2 regions of the Acidihalobacter sp. genome follow, and region 2 is predicted to be linked to the other one. Evidence: predicted binding sites of a transcription regulator. Region 2 holds the regulator's gene; the other holds the start of a gene.
The links. The regulator FliA, encoded in region 2, starts transcription of late flagellar genes. The targets are predictions, from matches to a motif close to GCTAAAGTTNNNNNNNNNNCNGCCGATA.
Positions count from the first base shown of each region.

Region 1: a site for FliA is predicted at 8,207-8,234, ahead of P8014_RS03390 (methyl-accepting chemotaxis protein). Genes of this name have one in related genera too.

Region 1 covers NZ_JARRQY010000007.1:24,457-36,560, reverse strand. The annotation lists gene P8014_RS03440 (helix-turn-helix domain-containing protein) at 1-531, shown strand, start outside; gene P8014_RS03435 (MBL fold metallo-hydrolase) at 885-1,817, shown strand; gene P8014_RS03430 (Gfo/Idh/MocA family oxidoreductase) at 1,881-2,921, opposite strand; gene P8014_RS03425 (lipid A biosynthesis acyltransferase) at 3,164-4,078, shown strand; gene P8014_RS03420 (tyrosine-protein phosphatase) at 4,085-4,753, opposite strand; gene nudF (ADP-ribose diphosphatase) at 4,870-5,460, shown strand; gene P8014_RS03410 (response regulator) at 5,617-5,985, shown strand; gene P8014_RS03405 (STAS domain-containing protein) at 6,006-6,335, shown strand; gene P8014_RS03400 (Hpt domain-containing protein) at 6,387-6,593, shown strand; gene P8014_RS03395 (CheR family methyltransferase) at 6,934-7,326, shown strand; gene P8014_RS03390 (methyl-accepting chemotaxis protein) at 8,475-9,509, shown strand; gene P8014_RS03385 (response regulator) at 9,537-9,905, shown strand; gene P8014_RS03380 (STAS domain-containing protein) at 10,106-10,435, shown strand; gene P8014_RS03375 (chemotaxis protein CheA) at 10,432-12,104, shown strand, end outside.
Region 2 covers NZ_JARRQY010000010.1:83,421-95,524, forward strand. The annotation lists gene fliQ (flagellar biosynthesis protein FliQ) at 1-107, shown strand, start outside; gene fliR (flagellar biosynthetic protein FliR) at 112-888, shown strand; gene flhB (flagellar biosynthesis protein FlhB) at 892-2,031, shown strand; gene flhA (flagellar biosynthesis protein FlhA) at 2,031-4,142, shown strand; gene flhF (flagellar biosynthesis protein FlhF) at 4,192-5,457, shown strand; gene P8014_RS04935 (MinD/ParA family protein) at 5,441-6,331, shown strand; gene P8014_RS04940 (RNA polymerase sigma factor FliA) at 6,334-7,050, shown strand; gene cheY (chemotaxis response regulator CheY) at 7,156-7,530, shown strand; gene P8014_RS04950 (protein phosphatase CheZ) at 7,535-8,302, shown strand; gene P8014_RS04955 (chemotaxis protein CheA) at 8,415-10,451, shown strand; gene P8014_RS04960 (chemotaxis response regulator protein-glutamate methylesterase) at 10,511-11,563, shown strand; partial or broken gene P8014_RS04965 (flagellar motor protein) at 11,632-12,104, shown strand, end outside.

The DNA.
Region 1 (12,104 bases), on a different contig from region 2:
CTACGGCGGGAGAAGGCGTGGAGCCTGGACCGCGCTGCTCAGGCCACCGAGGTCAGCAAGGCAATGCTGGGACAGATCGAGCGGGGCGAGTCGAGCCCGACCGTGGCGACCCTGTGGAAAATCGCGGCCGGCTTCGGCGTCTCGTTTTCAGGCCTGCTGGTGCCGCCACCGCAGCGGCTGGAGCGGCCGCTGATCGTCCGTCGCTCAGCTTCCGGCCCGGTGCTGGCCGAAGACCGCCTGCAGATCGTGCCGCTTTTCCCCTTCGAGCGCCGCTTCGGCTTCGAGCTGTTCGAGTTGACGCTGGCGCCCGCTACGGAACATCTTTCGCAAGCGCACGAGACGGGCGTGGTCGAGCATGTCATGGTGCTTTCGGGGGAGATGGAACTTCTGCTGGACGGTCGCTGGCTTCGGGGCGTGGCCGGAGATGTGGTGCGTTTTGCCGCCGACATGTCCCACGGGTATCGCAACCGGGGAACAATTCCTGCAGTCTTTCACAATCTGATTCATTATCCGCCGGATGCCGGTGGCTGAATGAGTCGCAAAGTGGATACGCCCGGGAGATAGCGAATGGCCGCGTATGACTAGGATCTCACACTATTGCGCGATGAGCCGTTGCGCCCGGTTGACTGCCGATCAAGGCGCGAGGAGAGTGATTTGATCATTCCAAATGAACGACGAGCAACGCTGGGTGGCGGTCAACCGGACACAACCCGCAGGGCCGGGTCGCTTTTTTCGTCCCGCGGCGTTGCTGCTCGCTCATGTGGTCGGGCTACACTACGCTCGCAGCGCTTTGCGAGCCACGAAAAGCGATCCCGGCAGCGCATCGCGCAATAGTGTGAACAGGCCTTATGCTTTTCCGCTCCACGGAAGAAACTATGGTGATCATGGACGCTGACTACGGGATTCATACGATCGATACGGGCTTCAAGTGCCCGCATTTTGACGCGGCCTATCTGGTGGTCGAAAACGGCCGAGGGGCCTTCGTCGATACCGGTACGCATCACAGCGTACCGCGTCTGCTGGCAGCCTTGGACGAGGCCGGGGCGGCGCGTGAGGATGTCGACTGGGTGATCCTCACTCACGTTCATCTGGATCACGCCGGCGGCGCCGGCGAACTGATGCGGCATTTGCCGAATGCGCGGCTCGCCGTGCACCCGCGCGGTGCGCGTCACATGATCGATCCGGGCAAGCTATGGGCTAGCGCTACCGCGGTATATGGAGAGGCGAGGATGAAGGTCGACTACGGGCATGCCACGCCGGTTGATCCCGCGCGGGTGGTGGAGGCCTGGGACGGCGAGCGTCTGGCGCTGGCGGGGCGCGAGCTGGCGTGCCTGGATACGCCCGGCCACGCACGCCACCATATCTGCATATGGGACGAGCGCAGCCGCAGTTTTTTCACCGGCGATACCTTCGGTCTGTCGTATCGCGAGCTGGATACGGAGCGCGGGCCGTTCGCGCTACCGACCACAACGCCGGTGCAGTTCGACCCCGATGCCTTGCACGCATCCATTGACCGGCTGCTGTCCCACAATCCGCAGGCTATGTACCTGACCCACTACGGCAGGGTGGAGGATCTCGTACGCATGGCGGATGACCTGCACCGCAGCATCGACGCGATGGTCGAGGTGGCGTTGGCGCATGCGGAGGAACCCGATGCACACGCCGGCATTGCGGAAAGCCTCGCCCTGCTTTACGCGCAGGATCTCGCGGCGCATGGTGTGGCGGACGGGCGTGAGGCGGTGCGCACTCTGCTGGAAGATGACGTCGAGTTGAACACCCAGGGGCTGATGGTGTGGCTCGGACAGCGGCGGCGCTGAAGCGTGGCTGCAAGGGCGCAGCGGTAGCGCTGCGCCCTTGTGCTTGCGCCGCTTTCGGATTTTTCAGAGCGGCACGCTGCCTCCTTGCGTGTGGGAGAGCTGCGCGGCCTGAATGATTTCCAGTACATCGACCGCGTCTTGCGGATCGACCGGCAGCGGTCCGCCGCTGCGCAGCGCCTGCAGTAACTGAATGTAGAACTGCGGATAGTCTCCGGGCAGGGAGGGGATGCGGCGGCGGTCGGAGTCGGTACCGAGCCAGCCGTGCCGGGCGGCGTCTTCCGTACCCCAGTTCGACAGCCCCGGGCGCACCCCTCGTCGTAGCGCGTCTTCCTGTGGATCGAGCCCGTACTTCACATAGGCGCCACGCCTGCCGAGCACGCGCAGGCGCGGGCCGAGTTGCGCGGTGACGCTGCTCATCCAGAGGTGTGAACGCACGCCGCCGGCGTGCGTCAGCGCGACGAAGCTGTCGTCGTCGACCTCCGAGTCCGGATAGCCGCGATCGAGTTCCGCGTAAACCTGTCTGACCGGTCCGAACAGCTGCAGGGCCTGATCGATGAGGTGGCTGCCTAGGTCGAACAGAATGCCGCCTGCGTCTTCACGCATGGCGCTGCGTCTCCAGCCCGGCTTGGTTTCCGGGCGCCACCGTTCGAAACGGGACTCGAAGCGGTGAACCTCGCCCAGCGCGTCCTGCTCCAGCAGCGAACGCAGGGTGAGAAAATCATTGTCCCAACGCCGGTTCTGGTAGACCGTTACGCGACGGCCGCAGCTTTCGGCAAGGGCGATCAGCGCACGGGCCTCCTCCGCACTGGGTGCGAACGGCTTGTCGACGACCACGTGCACCCCGGCGTTGAGGGCCGCGCGCGCCAACGGCATGTGCGTGCTGTTGGGGGTGGCGATCACCACGACGTCCAGTTCGTGGGCGTGTTGCCACAGGTCCTGAGGTTCGGGGACGACGGTGGCTTCCGGGTGTTCGCCCAGCGCGTTGCGGGAGCGTTCCGGTGAACTGGTGACGATGTGTGTGAGGCGCAGGCCAGGCGTGGCGGCGATCAAGGGAGCATGAAAGAAGGCGCCGGCCAAACCGTAACCGATCAGTCCGACGTTCAAGGACTGTTTCCGAATTGTAGTGCTTGGCATTTAATTTCCTATTAAAACAGTTTACAAGAAAACTTTATTAAAGTTATCTATCAGGTTGTGGTGGTCCGTAGCATGTAGCTTCATTAGCCTAGCGTACTGCGGCACGCCCATGAATCCGGGTTTCGTGTGCGCTGTGCTACCATCGCGCGCCATGTCAGCTCCGTCCGATTTCCCCGCTGCAGGTCAGCGCCGCCTCTCCCTGGAAGCCGCGCATGGCTGAACACGAAAAGCCGCCTCTGGGTATACGCCAGTGGCCCGGCTGGCTGTTGGTCGGATGCATCTGGGCGACCCATTGGGTGTTGCCCCGCGCATTGCGGCGGCGCGTCGGCCGCGCGCTCGGCGGGCTGGCCTGGCGTTTCAACAAGGGGCCACGCCGGGTCGCGGAAATCAATCTGAACCGCTGCCTGCCGGAGCTGGATGCGAGTGCCCGCACGGCGATGATACGCGAGCATTTCAGGCTGATGGGGCAGGCGATCTGGGACTATCCGCTGGCCTGGTTCGGCAGCCGAGCCCGGCTGGCCCGCGAGGTCGACATCGACGGCCTGGAGCATCTCGACGCGCTGCGTGAGCAGGGACGCGCCGTGATCCTGATGGTCGCGCATACCGCCGGCCTCGACATCGCGCCTCCCAGACTGGGTATGGAGGGGCCGATGTACGGCCCCTACAATCCGTTCGACAACGCGCTCGCCGACTGGCTCATCAGCCATGGCCGAGGCCGTTTCGGCAATCGTCCCGTGCCGCGCGAAGCGGGCTTGCGAGGCTTGCTGCGGGCGCTGCGCGGCGGCGGCGTGCTGTACTACCTGGCCGACGAGGACTATGGACGCGAGCGCTCCGAGTTCGTGCCGCTGTTCGGCCACCTCAAGGCCACGCTGCCGATCATCGGCCGGTTGGCGCAGGCAAGTGGTGCCGCGGTGCTTCCCACCATGACGATCTACGATGAATCGACGCGCCGCTATCGGATCATTCTCGACCCGCCGTTGACGGATTTCCCCAGCGGTGAAGCCGAGCGGGATGCCAGACGCATGAACGAGGCGCTGGAAGTGCAGATTCGCCGCTATCCGGCACAGTACATGTGGACGCTCAAGCTGTTCCGCACCCGTCCCGAGGGCGAACAGGGCTGGTATTGACGTCCGTTATTCGCGACGCAGTACGCGGTCGACCAGCGCATTGAGCCAGCGGTTGCTGCGGAAGCTTCCGCGCACCGCTTCCTGGGTGTATTCGTTGCGAATCCACTCTTCCAGGCTGATGCCGGTCTCACGCCGTGCTTGCTGATAGCATTCGAAAAAGTGATCCAGCATGCCGGTGCGGGCGTGCCGATAGTGCCAGTACGGCCACAGGCGCAGCTGTCCGGTTTCTTCCAGCGGGACGTTTTCGACCCAGTGCAGGTAGAGTGTCGCCATGAATCCGGCCCGATCTGCGCCCGACATGCAATGAAACAGCGCCGGATATTCGATGTCCTGCAGCAGACGCTTGGCCTCGAGCAGGACTTCGGGGCGATGGGTGTCGCGTGAAAAGAGTCTCAGGTCGACGTGGCGCACGCCTTCGCGCCGGCACAGTTCGCGCTCCAGGGCGAGCGTCGGCGTTTCGACGGGGCCGCGCAGGTTGACGACCGTGCGCAGGCCATGTCGGCGGATCCGTTTGACCAGCATCCACGGTGGCAACTGCCCGGAACGGTAGGCTCGGTTTCCGACCGGGTGGAAATTGGTGGTCAGCAGCAGGCGTACCCAGCCGTGTTCGTGCACCAGGGCGTGCCAGTAGGCCCAGAGGCGCTGCAGCGGGGTGAGGGCCGGAGGTTCTGACATATCGAAATGAGGGGCGGGAGCTTGCGTGTCGACGAGAGCCCGCTAGTTTACGCGATGTGGATGGGCCCGTGCCGTCCGCAAAGCATCTGATGCCGCCGTTGCGAGGAGTATCGAGGATGAAATGGGAAATCATGGAAGAGGAACTTTGCTATCAGGGCTTCTATCGCCTGCTGCGCTACCGCGTGCGGCATGCGCTGTTCGAAGGCGGCATGGGCGAGCCGATCGTGCGTGAGCTGCTGGTACGCGGCCATGCGGCCGGCGTACTGCCCTACGATCCGGTGCGCGACGAAATCGTGCTGGTCGAACAGTTCCGCATCGGTGCGCTCGAATCGTCGCGCAGTCCCTGGCTGATCGAAATCGTCGCCGGCCTGGTGGAGGAGGGTGAAAAACCCGAAGAGGTGGCGCGGCGCGAGGCGCTCGAGGAGGCCGGTTGCCAGGTGCAGGAACTGGAGCATATCTGCAGCTACTACTCGAGTCCGGGCGGCAGCAATGAGCGCGTCAGTCTCTACGTCGGCCGTGTCGACAGCGCTGGACTGGGCGGCATTCACGGTTTGGCTCATGAGGGTGAAAACATCCGCGTTGAGGTGCGCCCGGCCGAGGAGGCCTTCGAACAGGTCGCGTGCGGCCTGATCGACAATGCGGTGAGTATCATTGCCCTGCAGTGGCTGCAACTCAACCGTGAGCGCTTGCGCGCCGCCTGGACTTGAATGGGCCAGTTACCCAACGCGAGGCGTAGTGTATCGCTAGATTCATAGTGCGGCCGCCACAAGCAATGCCGAAGTGCCGCAGGGCAAGGCCGCTGTGGTCGCCGATGGCGACATCACTTTTTTCTGAAGGCTGTTGAATACCGAAGGGGTAAGTACATGGCGAAGACGGTAATGATCGTGGACGATTCGGCCTCGCTGCGCCAGGTCGTGCGTATGGCTCTGAGCGGTGCCGGTTATCAGGTCATGGATGCCGGCGACGGGCAGGAGGCGCTCGACAAGCTCAACGGCAACAAGGTCCATCTGGTGATCAGCGACGTAAACATGCCGCGCATGGACGGCATCACGTTCGTGAAGACACTCAAGCAGAAGCCCGAGTACCGTTTCCTGCCGGTGATTATGCTGACTACGGAGGCGGGAGAGGCGCGCAAGGACGAGGGACGCGCAGCTGGCGCCAAGGCCTGGATGATCAAGCCTTTCCAGCCGGCGCAGATGTTGGCGGCCGTGTCCAAACTGGTCGGACCGTAGGCAGCGTTGCGAGACTCGGCATGGATATCCAAACTCAATCGACGCCGGAGCAGGGCAGTGTAGTTCTCGCCGGCGAGCTGGATATCCACGGGGTGGCCGAGGCCAACGAAACTTTGCGCCGTGTTCTGAACGAGGCGGAGCGGGTTGAGGTCGACCTGCACGACGTTGAAGCAATCGACGGCGCGGGCTTGCAGATGCTGATGGCGATCAAGTTCGAAACGGTACGGCTGAACCGCGAGTTGCTCCTTCGCAGGCATAGCGCAGCCGTCATCGAGGCGATCGAACTCGTCCAGCTGAACGCCTTTTTCGGCGACCCTGTGGTGCTACGCGCCGAGGTTTCCAAGATATGAGCGAACCGTTCGACATGAGTGCCGCGCCGGCGACCTTGCCGAGGTGGAGACTTGCTGCTCGGTTTCGAGAACGATGGCATAGCCGCGGACGAGATCAACGCGCTATTTCGCGCCGCTCATCCCTTCAAAGGTTCTGCCGGACTGTTCGGGCTCGATTACATCGTCGACTTTGTCTTCGGGACGGATAACGAATACCGCTACGACCTGAATTCACACCTTGAGACATCGGAAGGCCAAGCACGTACTCCTGCCACGTAAGAACAGCGCGGCCGATGCAGCGGTAGTCGAGGACGAGGGCGAGTTCGTGCGCTTCTAGGGCCTGCGTACACTACTGCGCGGTGCGCTGTTGCGCCCGGTTGCTAGTCAATCAAGGCGTGAGGAGAGAGGTCTGGTCATTCCAAACTGAACGACGAGCAGCGCTGAGGGGCGGCCGGGCGGACGCTACTCGTAGGGCCGGTTTGCTCAAGTAGTGTACAAAGGGCCTAGGGAGGCATGATGGAATACACCGAGAGCGCGTACTCGCATGATCTGGTGCCGATCGGTAGTTCGTCGGCCGGGGTCACGCAGCACCTGAGTTTCAGTCTGGGCGGGGAGACGTTTGCGGTCGATATCTGCCATATCCGCGAAATCATCGAGTACGAAGAGGTCACCGCGGTACCATCGTATCCAGAAACATCTGCTGCAAACCTATTGCCTGCGCGGCGTTGGGTCCAAACAGGGCGGGTTCGTCGTGGACAGGCATTTGCGCGAACGCATCGAGTTCCGTGCGGTCAATCTGATCGAGCAATTGCCCGAGATCGACTTCTTCGATGTCGTGTTCCTGCGTAATGTGATGATCTACTTCGACCAGAACACCAGACGCAGCGTCTGCAAGCGACTGTTGACCCGCATTCGACCCGGTGGCTATCTGTTCGTCGGCCATTCGGAAAGTCTTCGCGGCATGTGCGATGAACTGCTGTCGGTGTCGTCTTCGATCTATCGCCGTCTGTGAACACGGCCGTCGACCTCAGTGGGATTTTTCTCGAACCCGGAGGATTTTACTTCGGCGTCCGGGAGGACGTGAGGGGCAGGACACTGCTGGGCTCCTGCGTTGCCATGACACTGTGGCATCCCCGGCTGCGTGTCGGAGGTATCGCGCACTTCATGCTCCCCAGTCGCTCGCGACTCCGTCGAGCGGATGAAGCTCTGGATGCCCGCTACGCCGACGAAGTGATCGAGTTGTTCTGCCTGCGTGTACGTGCACTGCGCACTCGTCCTTCAGAGTACGAACTCAAACTGTTCGGCAGAGGCAACATGTTTCCGCACAGGGTGCGCACGAGGGACTGCGCGGACGTATCCAGTCGCAACGTGCAGGGCCGCACGTCGCCTCGCGGAAGAACACGGCTTCGTACTCAAGGCGGAACATCTTGGTGGCATAGGACATAGAGTGCTGATTTTCGATCTGCGCGATGGCGTGGTCTATCTGCGTCACACGGGAGAGGTCCAGTCGCCGGGAACGGGAACCGCGTGAGCACCGTTGGCGACTCCGCGGTGGTGCTCCGGGTGCTTGGTGTATCCCGACCGCGGATCGCAGCATTGAGGTCATCGGCGTTGCCCGAGTCTTTTTCGTTTTGCTGAGCGTCATGTCAGGAGAGGCCGATGGTGATCTGCTCGGCGTTAACCGAAATGGGCGCCGCTCAGCATCTCCGCCGGTAGCTCCGTGTGGTTTGGAAGAGTGGCTCGGAGCCTGGGAAATAGAGAGGGCGGTGTGGGTGAGAGTGAAGTGAAAACGAGGGACGGACTGTATCCGTGATAAATTATCAAATCATAAATATTCAATTTCAGGGAATTTTTTCACCAAACAACTACCACTAAAAAAATATCGGCTTTACTATCAAGAAGACGATCGAACCGCCGATACGGGTAGCAAATGGCCAGAGTCGAGGCGCGGCACGGTGTCTGTGCCTTTGCGAGGTGGCATATGAAGGAATCATTACTATGAACGGTTCACCGGTGCGTTCGCAGGGCGTGGCGAATGGCGATGGGGCTTCGCGTGATTCGGCGGCGCGGGGACTGCGGCGTTCGTCGTACTGGGTTGCCGCCGTAGCACTGGCGGGTCTTCTGCTGGGCCTTGTCTGGCCCTGGTTCATATGGCCGGCGGTGCTGGCGGTGATTGTCGCCACGTTTCTCGTCGAACGCAGCTCAAGGCCGGCGATGGCGATTGCCGAGATCGAAGAGATGCCTGTCTCTTCGGACGACGAACTCGCGGCAGCCTTGCGCCACGCCTGCAATACCGCGCTGCCTATTCTGGCACGTCAGATAGAGAGCGGACGGAAGCAAAGCGAGGAGGCCATCATTTCCCTCAGTTCCCGCTTCCAGGCTCTCATCGAACGACTGGAAGCGACCGTCGAGGCCGCATCCAGAGTGACGAGCGGAGATGGGGAAACCGGTTCCGGCGGAACCATTCGCAGCAGCGAAACGGATCTTCACAGCGTCCTCGACGCATTGCGCGTGGCGGCCAAGCGCCGCGACGCGGTGACCAGCGCCATCGGTGGCTTGGACGAGCATGCGGCTGCGCTGCACGGCATGGCCACGGAGGTCGGAGCAATTGCCTCTCAGACGAATCTGCTTGCCTTGAATGCGGCCATCGAGGCTGCTCGTGCGGGTGAACAGGGGCGCGGGTTTGCGGTGGTCGCCGATGAGGTTCGCAAACTGTCCGCGCAGTCCAGCGATACCGGGCACCGCATGGTCGAGAACGTGAAACTGATCAGCAATGCGCTTTCGGGCGTGAGCGAGGCGGTGGTGCAGGCCGGTGCGGAAGAAGGCGAGGCGTTGACCTCGGCAGAGTCGGCGATTGGTGACGTGCTGCAGCGTTTTCAGGCGTATTCGGTCCAGATGCAGGAGCTGGGATCGGAAGTCGAGAATGAAACAGGCGGTATCAGAGAGGAAGTGACGCAGATGCTTGTGTCGCTGCAGTTTCAGGATCGGGTAAGCCAGATCCTGGCCCATGCGCGCGATAGCCTCGAGAGTCTGACGACGGAAATCGAGCAGATGCAGGGGAGCGTCGGTGAACATGAGCGCATCGTGCGTTGGCTCGATGAGATAGAGCGCCAGTACACGACCGAGGAACAGAAAATGAACCATCGGGGTAAGACCGAGGGAGTCGCCGGTGGCGGCGATGTCACCTTTTTTTGAACGGTTAGACACTGGACGGGTGAACTCATGGCTAAGACCGTAATGATCGTGGACGACTCTGCCTCATTGCGACAAGTCGTGCGCATGGCCCTGAGCGGCGCCGGTTATCAGGTCATGGAAGCAGGCGACGGGCAGGACGCGCTGGACAAGCTCAATGGCAACAAGGTTCATTTGGTGATCAGCGATGTGAATATGCCGCGCATGGACGGCATTACGTTTGTGAAGATACTCAAACAACGTCCCGAGTACCGCTTTCTCCCGGTGATCATGTTGACCACGGAGGCTGGTGCGACGCGTAAGGATGAGGGACGCGTAGCGGGCGCCAAGGCCTGGATGGTCAAGCCCTTCCAGCCGGCGCAGATGCTTGCGGCCGTGTCCAAGCTGCTCGGGCCCTAGGGCCTCACGCTATCGTGTGACGCGCTAAGCTGGCCGCCAAGCAAGGCGCAGGGAGAGAGGTTTGGTCATGTCAAAGGCGACTAGCAACGCTGAGTGCCGGTCAATCGGATGCGACCCGTAGGGCAGGGTTATGAAAAGCGGCCGAGGCAGCCCGGTGCTAAGTAGTGTGAACATAGTCAAGGCAACGAGGAGAGACTGGCATGGATATCCAAGTCCAATCGAGCCCAGAGCAGACGAGTGTGTCATTCTCCGGCGAGCTGGATATCTACGGCGTGACCGACGCCAACGAGGTTCTGCTCGGGGCGTTGAATGATGCGCAGCGGGTTGAAGTCGACTTGCACGATATCGAGGCGGTTGACGGAGCGGGGCTGCAGATGTTGATGGAGGCTAAGCTCGAGGCTGTGAGACTGGGGCGCGAGTTGTCGTTGGTTCAGCATAGCGAAGCGGTGGTCGAGGCGATCGAATTGACTCACCTGACGGCCTTTTTCGGGGATCCGATGGTGCTGCGTGCCGAGGAGGGGAAAGCATGAGCGAGCCGTTCGATCTGAGTGCTGCGCTGGCGACCTTCATCGAGGAAGCAAACGAACTCTTGAGCGAGATGGAGTCTCTGCTGCTCGGCTTCGAGAACGATGGCGTGGCGCCCGACGAGATCAATGCGCTGTTCCGGGCGGCGCATACGCTCAAAGGGTCCGCGGGGTTGTTTGGCCTGGATTACATCGTCGACTTCGCGCATGTCATGGAAAGCATGCTTGACAGAGTGCGCAGCGGCGCACAGGTGGTGGACTCGTCGGGCATTCAGGCGTTGCTCGAGGCCCGCGATCATCTTGCGACTCTGGTCGATGTCGCTGAGCAGGGCGGAGATCCGGATGCCGGGACGCTGAGCCTGAGTGCTGCGTTGGGCGAGCGGCTAGGAGCGGTGCCGTCTGCGCCGGCGAAACCGTCGTCGAGTGTACCGGCCACGGCGGGTGATGCCTCGTTGCTGCCGGCAAGTGACGCTGTCGAAAGCGTCATCTCCACGTTGACGCGCCGCGAGTCGCCCGGCGGCTGGCACATATCGCTGCGTTTCGGTCCGGATACCTTCCGCAACGGCATGGATCCGCTGTCGTTTATTCGTTATCTGGGCAGCCTTGGCGAACTGGTTGGCGTGAAGACGATGCTCAACGGCGTGCCGGAAGGGCAGGACTTCGATCCGGAGTGTTGCCATCTCGGTTTCGAAATCAATTTCCGCGGCGACATCGACAAGCAGACGATCGAAAATGTCTTCGAGTTCGTGGAGGACGATTGCGAGGTCCGCATTCTGCCGAGTTCGGCGAAGCTGCAGGCCTTCGTCGAATTGATCCAGACTCTGCCCGAGGACGATATACGTCTGGGCGAGATTCTGGTTGGCGTCGGCACGCTGACCGAACGTGAACTGCAGGAAGCGTTGAGGTTGCAGGCCGAGGCGGCGGACAAGGCGGAACCTTTAGGCCAGGTGCTGGTTGGGCGCGGTGTAGTGGAGCCCCGCGTCGTCGAAGCGGCGTTGGAAAAACAGTCGCGGGTGAAGGAGACGCGCGCCCGCGACTCGCGTGTGGTGCGCGTGCAGGCGGACAAGCTCGACACCCTGATCGATGGGGTGGGCGAACTGGTGATCGCCACTTCCGCAGTGATGGAACTTGCCACGCAGGCCCACAATCCGGCTCAACTGCAGGCGGCAGCCGAGGTGGCCAGGTTGGTCGAAGTAATCCGCGAAGACGCGCTGCGCCTGCGCATGGTGGAGATACGTGATACCTTCACGCGCTTTCATCGCGTGGTTCGCGACGTTGCGCGCGAGGTGGGCAAGGAGGTGCAGCTGGCGCTGCGCGGCGAGGATACCGAACTCGACCGTGCCGTGGTCGACAAGATCGCCGACCCGCTGACGCACATGGTGCGCAACGCCATCGATCATGGCATCGAAACGCCGAATGTGCGTACCGCAGCTGGCAAGCCGGCGCAGGGCACCATCCGTCTTCAGGCCTATTACGATTCGGGCAACGTGGTGGTTGAAATCGTCGACGACGGCGCAGGGCTGGACCCGGTCCGAATTCGTGCCAAAGCCGTCGAGCGCGGGCTGATCGAGCCGGATGAGCAGCTCGGCGAAAGCGAAATTTTCCCGCTCATCTTCGAGCCCGGTTTTTCCACGGCCGAGAAAGTCAGCGACCTGTCGGGACGCGGGGTGGGGAT
Region 2 (12,104 bases):
TGATCGCGATGGCTCTGGCGCTGGTGTTTCTCGGGCACTGGATGCTGAACGTTGCAGTGGACTATACCCATGCGCTGTTCACCAGCATCCCGGGGCTGATCGGATAGGCCGGTGCTTACGCTGTCGACCACTCAAGTCGCGGCCTGGGTCGGAGGCGTGATCTGGCCGTTCGTGCGTATCGGTGCGATGCTGGTCGCCGCGCCGGTGTTCGGTGCCGGCACGGTGCCGGTCAGCGTGCGTCTTGCGCTGTCGCTGGTGCTGGCCTGGGCGTTGCAGCCGTTCCTGCCCGCCGTGCCGGCAGTCGATCCGGTCAGCGTTGAAGGTGGGTTGGTGACTGCCTCGCAGGTTTTGATCGGCGTGGCGATGGGCTTCATTCTGCAGATGGTGTTCAGCGCAATGGTGCTGGCCGGTCAGGCGGTCGCGCTGAGCATGGGGTTGGGCTTTGCCACGTTGATAGATGCCCAGAACGGGGTGCAGGTGCCGGTGGTCAGCCAGTTGTACGTGATCCTCTCCACGCTGCTGTTCCTGGCTCTGAACGGGCATCTGCTGTTTATCGATATGCTGGTGCGCAGTTTTCATCTGCTGCCGGTCGGGCCGCTCATGCTGAGCAGTGACGCGCTGTGGCAGATCGTGCGCTGGGGTGGAACGATGTATGCGGCGGCGATTCTGGTGGCGCTGCCGGCGGTGGCTTCACTGATGCTGGTCAATGTGGCTTTCGGCGTCATCACGCGTGCCGCTCCGCAGCTCAATATCTTCGCGGTGGGTTTCCCGATGACCCTGATGCTGGGTTTCGTGCTGATCCTGTTCAGTCTGCCGACTTTGGCGCCGCGCTTTTCCGGCCTGCTCCATCAGTCGTTCATGCTGATGCGCGGCGTACTCGGAGGGTAGGACGTGGCCGCCGGCGACGATTTCCAGGAACGCACTGAACAGGCAACCCCCAAACGCCTGCGCGAGGCGCGTGAGAAGGGGCAGGTTCCGCGTTCGCGCGAGTTGAACACCATGGCCGTGTTGCTGGCGGCATCCGGTGGCCTGCTGACGCTCGGACCAAGCCTCGGCCAGGGTTTGTACGATCTGGTGCGCAACGGTCTCGTTCTGAATCGCAGCCTGGTCACCGATCCAGCAATGATGTACCCGGTCATGGTCGGCACCATTCGGCAGGCCTTGTGGCTGTTGACGCCGATGCTGCTGTTGCTGGTGCTGGCGGCCCTGATCGCCTCGGTGGTTTTGGGCGGACTGAATTTCAGCGCCCAGGCCCTGAGTTTCCGTTGGGATCGCCTGGATCCGGTCAAGGGTCTGGGCAGGGTGTTCTCGGTCAACGGCCTGATGGAGCTGGCCAAGGCGTTGGTCAAGTTCCTGCTGGTGGCCAGCGTGGCGGTGATGCTGCTCTGGTACGACGCGCCGAAGTTGGTGGGGTTGGGCAGTCAGAACCTGCTGCCGGCCATGGTGCATGCCGGTTCGATGATCGGCTGGGGATTTCTGTTGCTGTCGGCGACGCTGGTGCTGATTGCCTCGGTGGATGCGCCGTTCCAGCTCTGGCAGCACGCCAAACAGCTGCGCATGACCCGCCAGGAAGTGCGTGACGAAAGCAAGGAGACCGAAGGCCAGCCCGAGATCAAGGGACGCCAGCGCGCACTGCAGCGAGAGATTGCCCGCCGCCGCATGATGGAGGAGGTGCCGCGGGCGGACGTGGTGGTGACCAACCCGACGCACTTCGCCGTGGCCCTGCGCTACGACGAGGATGGCGCGGGTGCGCCCAAGGTCGTGGCCAAGGGCACCGAACTGGTCGCGGCGCGCATTCGCGAGCTGGCACAGGAGAACGACGTGCCGGTGCATTCCGCGCCGCCTCTGGCGCGTGCGCTGTATACCCACACCCGGCTTGGCGAGGAGATCCCGGCGGCTTTGTACGTGGCCGTGGCGCAACTGTTGGCCTACGTCTACCAGCTCAAGGCCGGGGTCGCGGAGGCCGGGGCGGAACTGGAGCTGCCGATTCCGCAGGAATACGCCGTGCCCGGTGCAGAGGAGCGTGAGTGATGGCGGAGCAGGCGACCGGAGTGATGGGCAACGTGCGCAGCCTGGCCGCATTCGGCCTGGGCGTGCCGGTGGTGTTGCTCGCCATGCTGGCGATGATCACGCTGCCGTTGCCGCCGTTTGCGCTGGACGTGCTGTTCACCTTCAATATTGCGCTGTCGATGGTCGTCGTGCTGATGACCGTGTACGCGCGGCGTCCGCTGGATTTCGCTATCTTCCCCACGGTTCTGCTGATCGCCACGCTGCTGCGCCTGGCGCTCAACGTCGCCTCCACGCGCGTGGTGCTGCTCAACGGCTACACCGGCACCGGCGCCGCCGGGCGCGTGATCGAGGCTTTCGGCAACTTCGTCGTCGGCGGCAACTACGCCGTCGGTCTGGTGGTGTTCATCATCCTGGTGGTGATCAATTTCGTGGTCGTCACCAAGGGTGCGGGCCGTGTGTCGGAAGTGAGCGCCCGCTTCACCCTGGATGCGATGCCCGGTAAGCAGATGGCGATCGATGCGGATCTCAACGCCGGCATCATTACCCAGGACGAGGCCCGGGTACGGCGCGAGGATATCGGCCGCGAGGCGGATTTCTACGGCTCCATGGACGGCGCCAGCAAGTTCGTGCGCGGCGACGCCGTGGCCGGCATCATCATCCTATTCGTCAACATCATCGGCGGTTTGGTGATCGGCATGGTGCAGCACGCCATGAGCCTTTCGCAGGCCACCCACAACTACGTTCTGCTGACCATCGGCGACGGACTCGTCGCGCAGATTCCGTCGCTGCTGCTGGCGACCGCCACGGCAATCATCGTCACCCGCGTGTCCTCGGCGCAGGATATGGGCGAGCAGGTGGTCACGCAGCTGTTCGGCTCTCCGCGTGCGCTGTTCATCACGGCGGGCGTACTCGGCCTGCTCGGCATGGTGCCGGGTATGCCGAACGTCGTGTTCCTGGGGCTGGCCTCCATTCTCGCCGTCGGCGGCTTCATGATCATGCGCGGACGCCAGCAGGCCGAGGCGGCCGCCGCGGAACCGCCCGAGGGGCCGGTCGAGCCGCAGCAGCGCGAGCTGTCATGGGACGACGTTGCACCGGTCGATATCGTTGGTCTGGAGGTTGGCTACCGCCTGATTCCGCTGGTAGACAAAAGTCAGGGCGGAGTGTTGATGACGCGCATCAAGGGCGTGCGGCGCAAGCTCTCGCAGGAGCTGGGCTTCCTCGTGCACCCCGTGCACATCCGGGATAATCTCGAACTTACCCCCAATGCCTACCGCATCAGCCTCAACGGCGTGCCCGTCGGCGAGGCCGAGGTGTATCCCGACCGCGAGCTGGCGATCAATCCGGGGTCGGTGTTCGGGCAGTTGGACGGGCTCGCCACGCGTGATCCCAGTTTCGGTCTGGAGGCGGTGTGGATCGAGCCCGGCAACCGCGACCAGGCTCAGACTCTGGGCTATACCGTGGTCGATGCGGCCACCGTGATCGCCACGCACCTGAGCCAGATCCTGCAGGCCCATGCGCACGAGTTGCTGGGTCACGAAGAGGTCCAGCATCTGTTGGACATGCTTGGCAGGAGTGCACCCAAGCTGGTCGAGAACCTGACCCCGAAACCGCTGCCGCTCGGCGTGGTGCTCAAGGTGTTGCAGAATCTGCTGGCCGAGGGCATTCCGATCAGGGACCTGCGCACGATCGCCGAATCCTTGGCGGCCCAGGCCGGAAAGAGTCAAGACCCCGACGTTTTGAGTTCCAGCGTACGGGCCTCGCTGAGCCGTACGATCATCCAGCATATCTACGGCATGGCGGACGAACTGAATTTGATGACGTTGGATCCCACGCTGGAACAGATGTTGCAAAAGTCAGTGCAGAGTGGCGGCGGATTGGCGCTGGAGCCGGGTCTGGCCGAACGTTTGCAGCAGGCGGTCGGCGAGGCGGCGCAGCGTCAGGAGTTGGCTGGAGAGCCTGCGGTACTGGTTGTTTCTCCGGATCTGAGGCCTTGGTTGGCGCGCTGGCTGCGTTCCGCGGTTCGCGGTCTGCACGTGCTGGCGTTCACGGAAATTCCGGACAACAAGCGCCTGCGCATCGTGGCCACCGTTGGCGGAGAGTCCGGCGGTACCTCGCCGGGCCGCGCGGCATGAGGAAGGCCTTGTCTGAGGCCTTCCTTGGGGAAGGGTTTGAGGGGTTCGAATGAAGATCAAACGCTTTATGGCTCAGGACATGCGTCAGGCGATTCGCTTGGTGCGCGATTCGCTGGGCGCCGATGCGGTGATACTTTCCAGCCGTCAGGTCGACGGCGGCATCGAGTTGATGGCGGCAGTCGATTTCGACGCCGAGTTGGTCGCGGACATGACGCGGCGCAGCGAGCCGGCCCCGCGGGCAGCCGCGGCTTTGCCGGCTGCCGCACCCAAAGCCGCTACCCCTGCGGTTGCCGCAAGCCTGCGCGAGGATGCACCCTGGCCGCGGACGGAGCAGCCGGCGAAGGTTGCGAAGCCAAGTGCCGAGGAGGACGACAGCGCGACGGTGAGCGCGTTACGGCGCGAGCTGGCATCGATGCGCGATCTGCTGGAAGGACAGCTGGCGCGCATCGCCTGGAGTGAGTTCGCGCGTGAGCGCCCGCGCCAGGCCGAGGTGGTGCGTCAACTCGAGCGCATGGGGATGGATGCCGATCTGGCACGGGCCATCGCAGAAGCCGGTCCACCCACGGATGACTTTCGACATGCATGGCGCGATGCGCTGGCGACGCTGGCCGACCGCCTGCATCTAGGCAACGATGAGATTGTGCAGGATGGTGGCGTTATCGCCTTGCTCGGGCCCACGGGCGTCGGCAAGACGACCACCCTGGCCAAGCTGGCTGCGCGCTACATCATCCGCCATGGACGCGGTCATGTGGCCCTGGTGAGTACCGACGGGTACCGCATCGGCGCACATGCCCAGCTGACGACGCTGGGCCAGTTGCTCGGCGTCCCGGTTTATCAGGCCGAATGCGCCGAGGAACTGCGCCGCCTTCTGCCAGGTCTCAACGACAAGCGTCTGATATTGATCGATACTCCTGGAATGTCACCTCGGGACGAACATCTACAGGAACAGTTGCAGGCGTTGGCTGATGTGCCCGAAGTGCGTCTGTACATGGTGCTGGCCGCGAATATGGCGCGCGGCGCCTTGGGTGAGACGCTGCGGCGTTTCGGGCAGGCGCCGTTGAGTGGCGTCGTCTTGACCAAGCTGGACGAGGCGGAGAGCCTGGGAGAGCCGTTTTCGGCGTTGATCGGATATGGAGGCCTGCGTTTGAGCTATCTTGGTACTGGGCAGCGCATCGCGGAGGACCTCGAGCCGGCGCGGCTGCAGCGACTGCTGGGGCAGGCTGTGGAACTGGCCAAACGCCGCCGCAGCGAAGACTGGAGCATGGTCGGTGCACGAGGCAATGACAGGAGTTCGAAGCATGCTTATGCCGGATAAGGCCGAAGATCAGGCTCAGGGCCTGCAGCGGGTGCGGGAGTCGCAACCGGTGCGGGTACTCGCCGTGACCAGTGGCAAGGGCGGCGTGGGCAAGACGAACGTTTCGGTGAATCTGGCCACCGCATTGGCCGGTCTCGGCCGCCAGGTCATGTTGATGGATGCGGATCTGGGGCTGGCCAATGTGGACGTGGTGCTCGGTCTGCAGACCACCGCCAATCTGTCGCACGTCATCAGCGGCGAGTGCACTCTGGACGAAATCCTGGTGTCGGGGCCGCGGGGGATTCAGGTGGTGCCGGGGGCATCGGGCGTGTCGCGCATGGCCGGTCTCTCGCAGGCCGAGCATGCCGGATTGATCCGAGCCTTCAGTGAGTTGAGCGTGCCGCTGGACGTACTGGTGGTCGATACCCCGGCGGGTATTTCCGACGAGGTGATCAGTTTCAGCCGCGCAGCACAGGAGGTCATCGTCGTAGTCTGCGACGAGCCGGCTTCGATGACCGACGCCTATGCGCTGATCAAGGTGCTCAGTCGCGAACACGGCATCGGGCGTTTCCATATCCTGGCCAACCGGGTGCGCGACGGACAGGAAGGCAATGTCCTCTACCGCAAGATGGCGGCTGTGTGCGGTCGTTTTTTGGACGTGACCCTGCACTACATAGGGGCGGTCCCGGAAGATCCGATGTTGCGTCAGGCCGTGCAGCGTCAGGGCGCGGTGGTGGAAATGTACCCGGGCAGCCCTTCCGGCCGCGCATTCAAGAATTTGGCTCTGCGTGCCGATAACTGGCCTGTACAGAGCGGCACACGGGGGCATTTGGAGTTTTTTGTCGAGCGTTTGCTGAACGCGCCATCGGCAGTCGAAGCACTGTGGGGCGATTGAGCATGTATGCGGTGAGTGATACGCAGGATGTCGATCGGCTGGTGGCGCAACACGTTCCGCTGGTCAAGCGTATCGCTTATCACCTGATCCACCGCTTGCCCGCCAATGTGCAGGTCGACGATCTGGTGCAATCGGGGATCGTGGGGTTGATCGAAGCGGCCCGTAACTACCAGTCGGATCAGGGAGCTAGCTTCGAGACTTATGCCGGCATCCGAGTACGCGGCGCCATGCTGGACGAAGTGCGGCGCAGCGATTGGGCGCCGCGCTCCGTGCACCGCAAGGCGCGCGAGTTGTCTGCTGCCGTGCGTGCAGTGGAGAATCGTGTCGGCCGTGCGGCGCGCGATGCCGAGATCGCGGAGGAACTGGGTGTCGACCTGAATGAATACCATCAATGGGCACGCGATGCGTCAAGCCATCAGGTGTTCAGTTTTAATGACTCGCTGGGCGAGAGTGAAAGCGAAAGTCGCGACGCGACATTGCCTGGCGGCGGACATAATCCGTATGAGGCGCTGGCGGATGATGACTTTCGAGAGGCATTGGCGAGTACAATTGCCGGTTTGCCGGAGCGTGAGGCGTTAGTGCTGTCGTTGTACTACGACGACGAGCTGAATTTGCGCGAGATCGGTGAGGTCTTGGGCGTGACCGAATCGCGGGTATCGCAGATCCACAGTCAGGCATTGGTGCGATTGCGAGCGAGGATGGTCGACTGGCGGGGCTAGCGCTGCGTCTACAGCGTGTTAGCGTGATCGGATTCCGGCCTGTTGGGCGCCAAGCAACGTCCGAAACATGAATCAAAACAATGAGGTGTGTTTGTGAACAAGGACATGCAGATTCTCGTCGTGGATGATTTTTCGACGATGCGTCGCATCATCAAGAATCTCCTGCGCGAACTGGGCTTCAACAACGCCGCAGAGGCGGATGACGGCACCAGTGCGTTGCCGATGCTGCAGACCGGCAAATACGATTTCCTCATCACCGACTGGAATATGCCGAAGATGCCGGGCATCGAGCTTCTCAGGGCTGTGCGGGCCGACCCGAAGCTCGCCTCGCTACCGGTGCTCATGGTCACGGCGGAGGCGCGCCGGGACCAGATCGTCGAGGCGGCGCAGGCCGGTGTCAACGGCTATGTGGTCAAGCCTTTTTCGGCGGAGACGCTGAAGGAAAAAATTGAAAAAATCTTCGAGCGTCTGGAAGGGTGATGTCGTGAGCGATCAGGAAAACAATCAGTCGGAAAGTACGGACGACCGCCTGCAGGTGGCGCGCAATCTGGTGAGCGCGCTGGAGAGCGGCGATGAAAGCGAAGTGGCAACGCTGCTGGACACGCTGGGCGCCCAGCACGAGCGAAGCCTGTTCAATGAGTTGGGACGCCTGACGCGCCAGCTGCACGAAGCGCTGAACAGTTTTCGCATGGATTCGCGTCTGAGCGAAATCACCGAAACCGATATCCCCGACGCCAAGGAGAGGCTCAGTTACGTGGTCACCATGACCGAACAGGCCGCGAACCGGACGCTGAATGCGATCGAGGACAGCATGCCCCGCCTGAGCCGTATCAGCGACCGTTCGGGTGAACTTGCGCAGAGCTGGGAGCGTTTTCGCAGCCGCGAACTGGATGTGCAGGAATTCCGTGAACTCAGCCGCGAATTGAGCGAGTTCCTGGGGTGCGCGAAGGAAGAGAGCGTCGCCGTTTCCGCGCAGCTTTCCGAGGTCATGATGGCGCAGGATTTTCAGGATCTGACCGGCCAGGTGATCCGCCGTGTCATCGATCTGGTGCAGGAAGTCGAAGAGGGACTGGTCGGTCTGGTGCGGGTCGCCGGCGAGCGCATGGCCCGTACGACTGAAGAAATCCCGACTGCGGCCGAAAACAAGAATGACAGCCATGGTTACGGACCGGCCGTGCCGGGCGTGGACAAGGCTGACGTCGTACACGGTCAGGATGAAGTCGACGATCTGTTGTCCAGTCTCGGTTTCTGATTCTGAAGAACGATTGGCGTATCCGTGCCCGCGGCTTAGCTGTGAACGTTGATTTCATCGACAACGGCGGCGCTTTGGTTGGCAGGCGTTGCGGTATGGCAAGGGGAAATACATGAGTATCGGGGCGGACGACGAACTGCTGCAGGATTTTTTGATCGAAGCCGGTGAAATCCTGGATGGCCTCGGCGGCCAGTTGTTGGATCTCGAGCGCGATCCCGCTGATTCCGACCTGCTGAACGCCATATTCCGAGGCTTTCATACCATCAAGGGTGGTGCTGGCTTCCTCGGGCTGCACCCGTTGGTTGATGTCTGTCATCACGCCGAGGACGTTTTCAACCAGCTGCGCCAGGGCGAACGCCAGGTCGATGCCGGGTTGATGGACGTCATTCTGGCGGTGGTGGATGCTCTGAATGTGATGTTCACCACCCTGCGGGCCGGTAGCGAGCCAGACCCCGCTGACGAGGCGCTAATGTCGCGCCTGACCGCACTGGCCGCGGGCGAGCAGGTGGAAGTCGCGCCGCCGCCGGCTGCTGTCGATGAAGCCGACGCGGAATTCGAAGCCATGCTCGAGGCATCTGCGGAGCCGGAGGTGGCGTCAGCGTCTCAGGAGTCTGAAGCCGACCAGTCCGGTGCGCAGTCGGACGAGATTACCGATGCGGAATTTGAGGCTCTGCTGGATCAGTTGCACGGCGAGGGCAAACATAGCGGTCAGCCGGAAGGGGAAGAACCGGCCACGCCCGCCGCCTCCGGCGGCAACGAGATTAGCGAGGATGAGTTCGAGGCACTGCTCGATCAGTTGCATGGCGCCGGTGCCGCGCCGCAGGGCGGCAGCGGACAGACTGCCGATGCGCCCAAGCCCAAGGCAGATGGCAAGTCCGAGGTGAAGGCGAAGCAGGACAATAGCAAGCCGTCTGCCCCGGCTCGGCCCGAATCTCGGCCCGCGCCGGCGGCTGCTCCCAAGGCGGTGCAGACGCCACCGGCCGAGACCACCGTACGCGTCGACGTCGAACGCCTGGACGACATCATGAATCTCGTCGGCGAATTGGTGCTGGTGCGCAATCGCCTGGTCACGCTCAGTACGCGGACTAACGATGAGGCGGTGTCAGGGGCGATTTCCAGCCTGGAGCTGGTCACGACCGATCTGCAGAACGCCGTCATGCGTACGCGCATGCAGCCGATCAAGAAGGTTTTCGGACGTTTTCCGAGAGTGGTGCGGGATCTGGCTCGCAACATGGCCAAGGAAGTGAACCTGGAGCTGCGGGGCGAAGAGACCGAATTGGACAAGAATCTGGTCGAGGCGCTGGCGGATCCGCTGGTGCATCTGGTACGAAACTCGGTCGATCACGGGATCGAGATGCCTGACGTGCGCGCCCAGGCCGGCAAGCCGACGACAGGAGAGTTGTTGCTGTCTGCCGAACAGCAGGGCGACCATATCCTGTTGGCCATCGAGGACGACGGCAAGGGCATGGATCCGGACATACTTCGGGCCAAGGCGGTCGAGAAAGGTCTGATGGACGAGTCGTCCGCTAATCGTCTGAGCCGGGCGGAAGTGTTCGACCTGATTTTCCAGCCTGGCTTTTCGACCAAGGAGCAGGTTTCCGACATCTCCGGGCGCGGTGTGGGCATGGATGTGGTCAAGACCCGTATCGCAGGGCTCAACGGCAGTATCGAGATCGAGTCGGAACCTGGCCGTGGCACCGTCATCCGGATTCGCCTGCCCTTGACGCTGGCGATCGTGCCGACGCTGATGGTCAAGGTCGGTGGGCGTCCGTTCGCAATCCCGCTGAGTTCGATTGGTGAAATCCTCGATTTCGATCTGAATCACACCAAGCAGGTGGACAATAAGGAAGTCATCGTGGTGCGGGAAAAGGCGCTGCCACTGGTGCGACTCGGGCGCTGGCTGGCGCCGGGTGTGCCGGAGCGGACGCGCGACGGCTTGGGGCACGTTGTGGTGGTTCATATTGGCACCAAACGGGTCGGTTATGTGGTCGACGATCTGCTCGGCCAGGAGGAAGTGGTGATCAAGCCGCTGGGGCCGGGGTTGCGACAGGTACCGGGCTATGCTGGAGCGACGATTACCGGTGACGGCCATTTGGCGTTGATCCTGGATTTGCCGGGTATCATGCGCGCGCACGGACTGGCCGCGTAGGCACAGTTGGAAGGGGTGGCACCGAACGGGAGGTGCGCTTCTTGGCAAGGAGTTAGGGAATGGCAATACGGGTACTGGTCGTCGACGATTCGGCGTTTTTCCGGCGTGCGATCAAAAGTATGCTCGAAGCTGATCCGACGATACAGGTCGTGGGAATGGCCGGGAACGGACAGGAGGCCGTCGAGCAGACGCTCACTCTGAAGCCCGACCTTGTGACCATGGACATCGAGATGCCGGTCATGGACGGCATTACCGCTTTGCGGCGGATCATGGCGCGCAGTCCGCGTCCGGTGCTGATGTTCTCCTCCCTGACCCAGGAGGGCGCGCGCGCAACGCTCGATGCTCTAGATGCGGGGGCGGCGGATTTTCTGCCCAAACAGTTCGAGGAAATTGCCCGCGACCGGGTCGAGGTCGGACGTGTGCTGTGTCAGCGCATCAAAACGCTGGCCCGACGCGCACCTCACGCGCCCGCGGCCCCGCGCGTGCCAGCGGCGCCGGTACGCAGTGCGCCTTCCGTAGCGGCCCGTCCCGGCGTCTCGGTGCGCGATTGCAGTCTGGTGTTGATCGGAACCTCGACTGGCGGACCGGTGGCCTTGCAACGTGTGCTGACCGCTTTGCCCGGTACCTTCCATCGTCCGTTGGTCCTCATCCAGCACATGCCAGGGGCGTTCACGCCGACGTTCGCCGAACGTCTGAACGGTCTGTGCGCCATCGAGGTTCGTGAGGCGAAAGATCAGGACGTGCTGCGCCCCGGCTTGGCTCTGCTCGCGCCTGGCGGTAAACAGTTGCAGATTGAGGGAAATGCCGGTGCGTTGCGCGTGCGGGTAAGCGAGAGTCCGCCCGAATTGAATTACAAGCCCAGTGTCGATGTCGCTTTCACTTCGGCCGAGCGTGTCAACGCGGGCAAGAATCTCGGCGTGATTCTCACCGGTATGGGAGCGGACGGACGTGAGGGCGCGCGGCTGATGAAGCGCAACGGCTCAGTGGTGTGGTCGCAGGATCAGGCGAGTTGCACCGTATATGGCATGCCCGCGGCGGTGGCGGAGGCCGGCTTGAGCGACCGTGTGTTGACGCTTGCCGATGTCGGGCCCGAACTGGCCAGGAGTTTCTAGTGCGATGCCCGAGCCGGCGACTGCTTGCATGTCGAGCGCGCCGTGCACCGGTGGCGGAGGGTTGAGCTGTGGATATTCTTTCCCTGCTCGGCCTGCTGGTGGCCTTCGGAGCTATCGTCGGCGGCAACTTCATCGAAGGCGGCCGTGTGGAGTCGCTGCTGCAACTGACCGCATCGTGGAATGGTGCCAGTTGGCGCGAAAGGAAGGGCTGCTGGGTCTTGAGGCGCTGTCCGAGCAACTCGACGAACCGTTTTCACGCAAGGGCTTGCAGTTGTTGGTCGATGGCCGCGAACCCGAATCGATCCGCTCGATCATGGAGGTCGAACTGGAATCGTTCGAGGAGCAGGAGATGCATGCGGCAAAGGTGTTCGAGGCGGCGGGAGGGTACTCGCCGACCATCGGCATACTCGGTGCCGTGATGGGCTTGATCCACGTGATGGAGAATCTGGCCGATCCGTCCAAGTTGGGCGAGGGCATCGCAGTGGCGTTCGTGGCTACCATCTATGGTGTGGGTTTGGCAAACCTGATTTTGCTGCCGGTC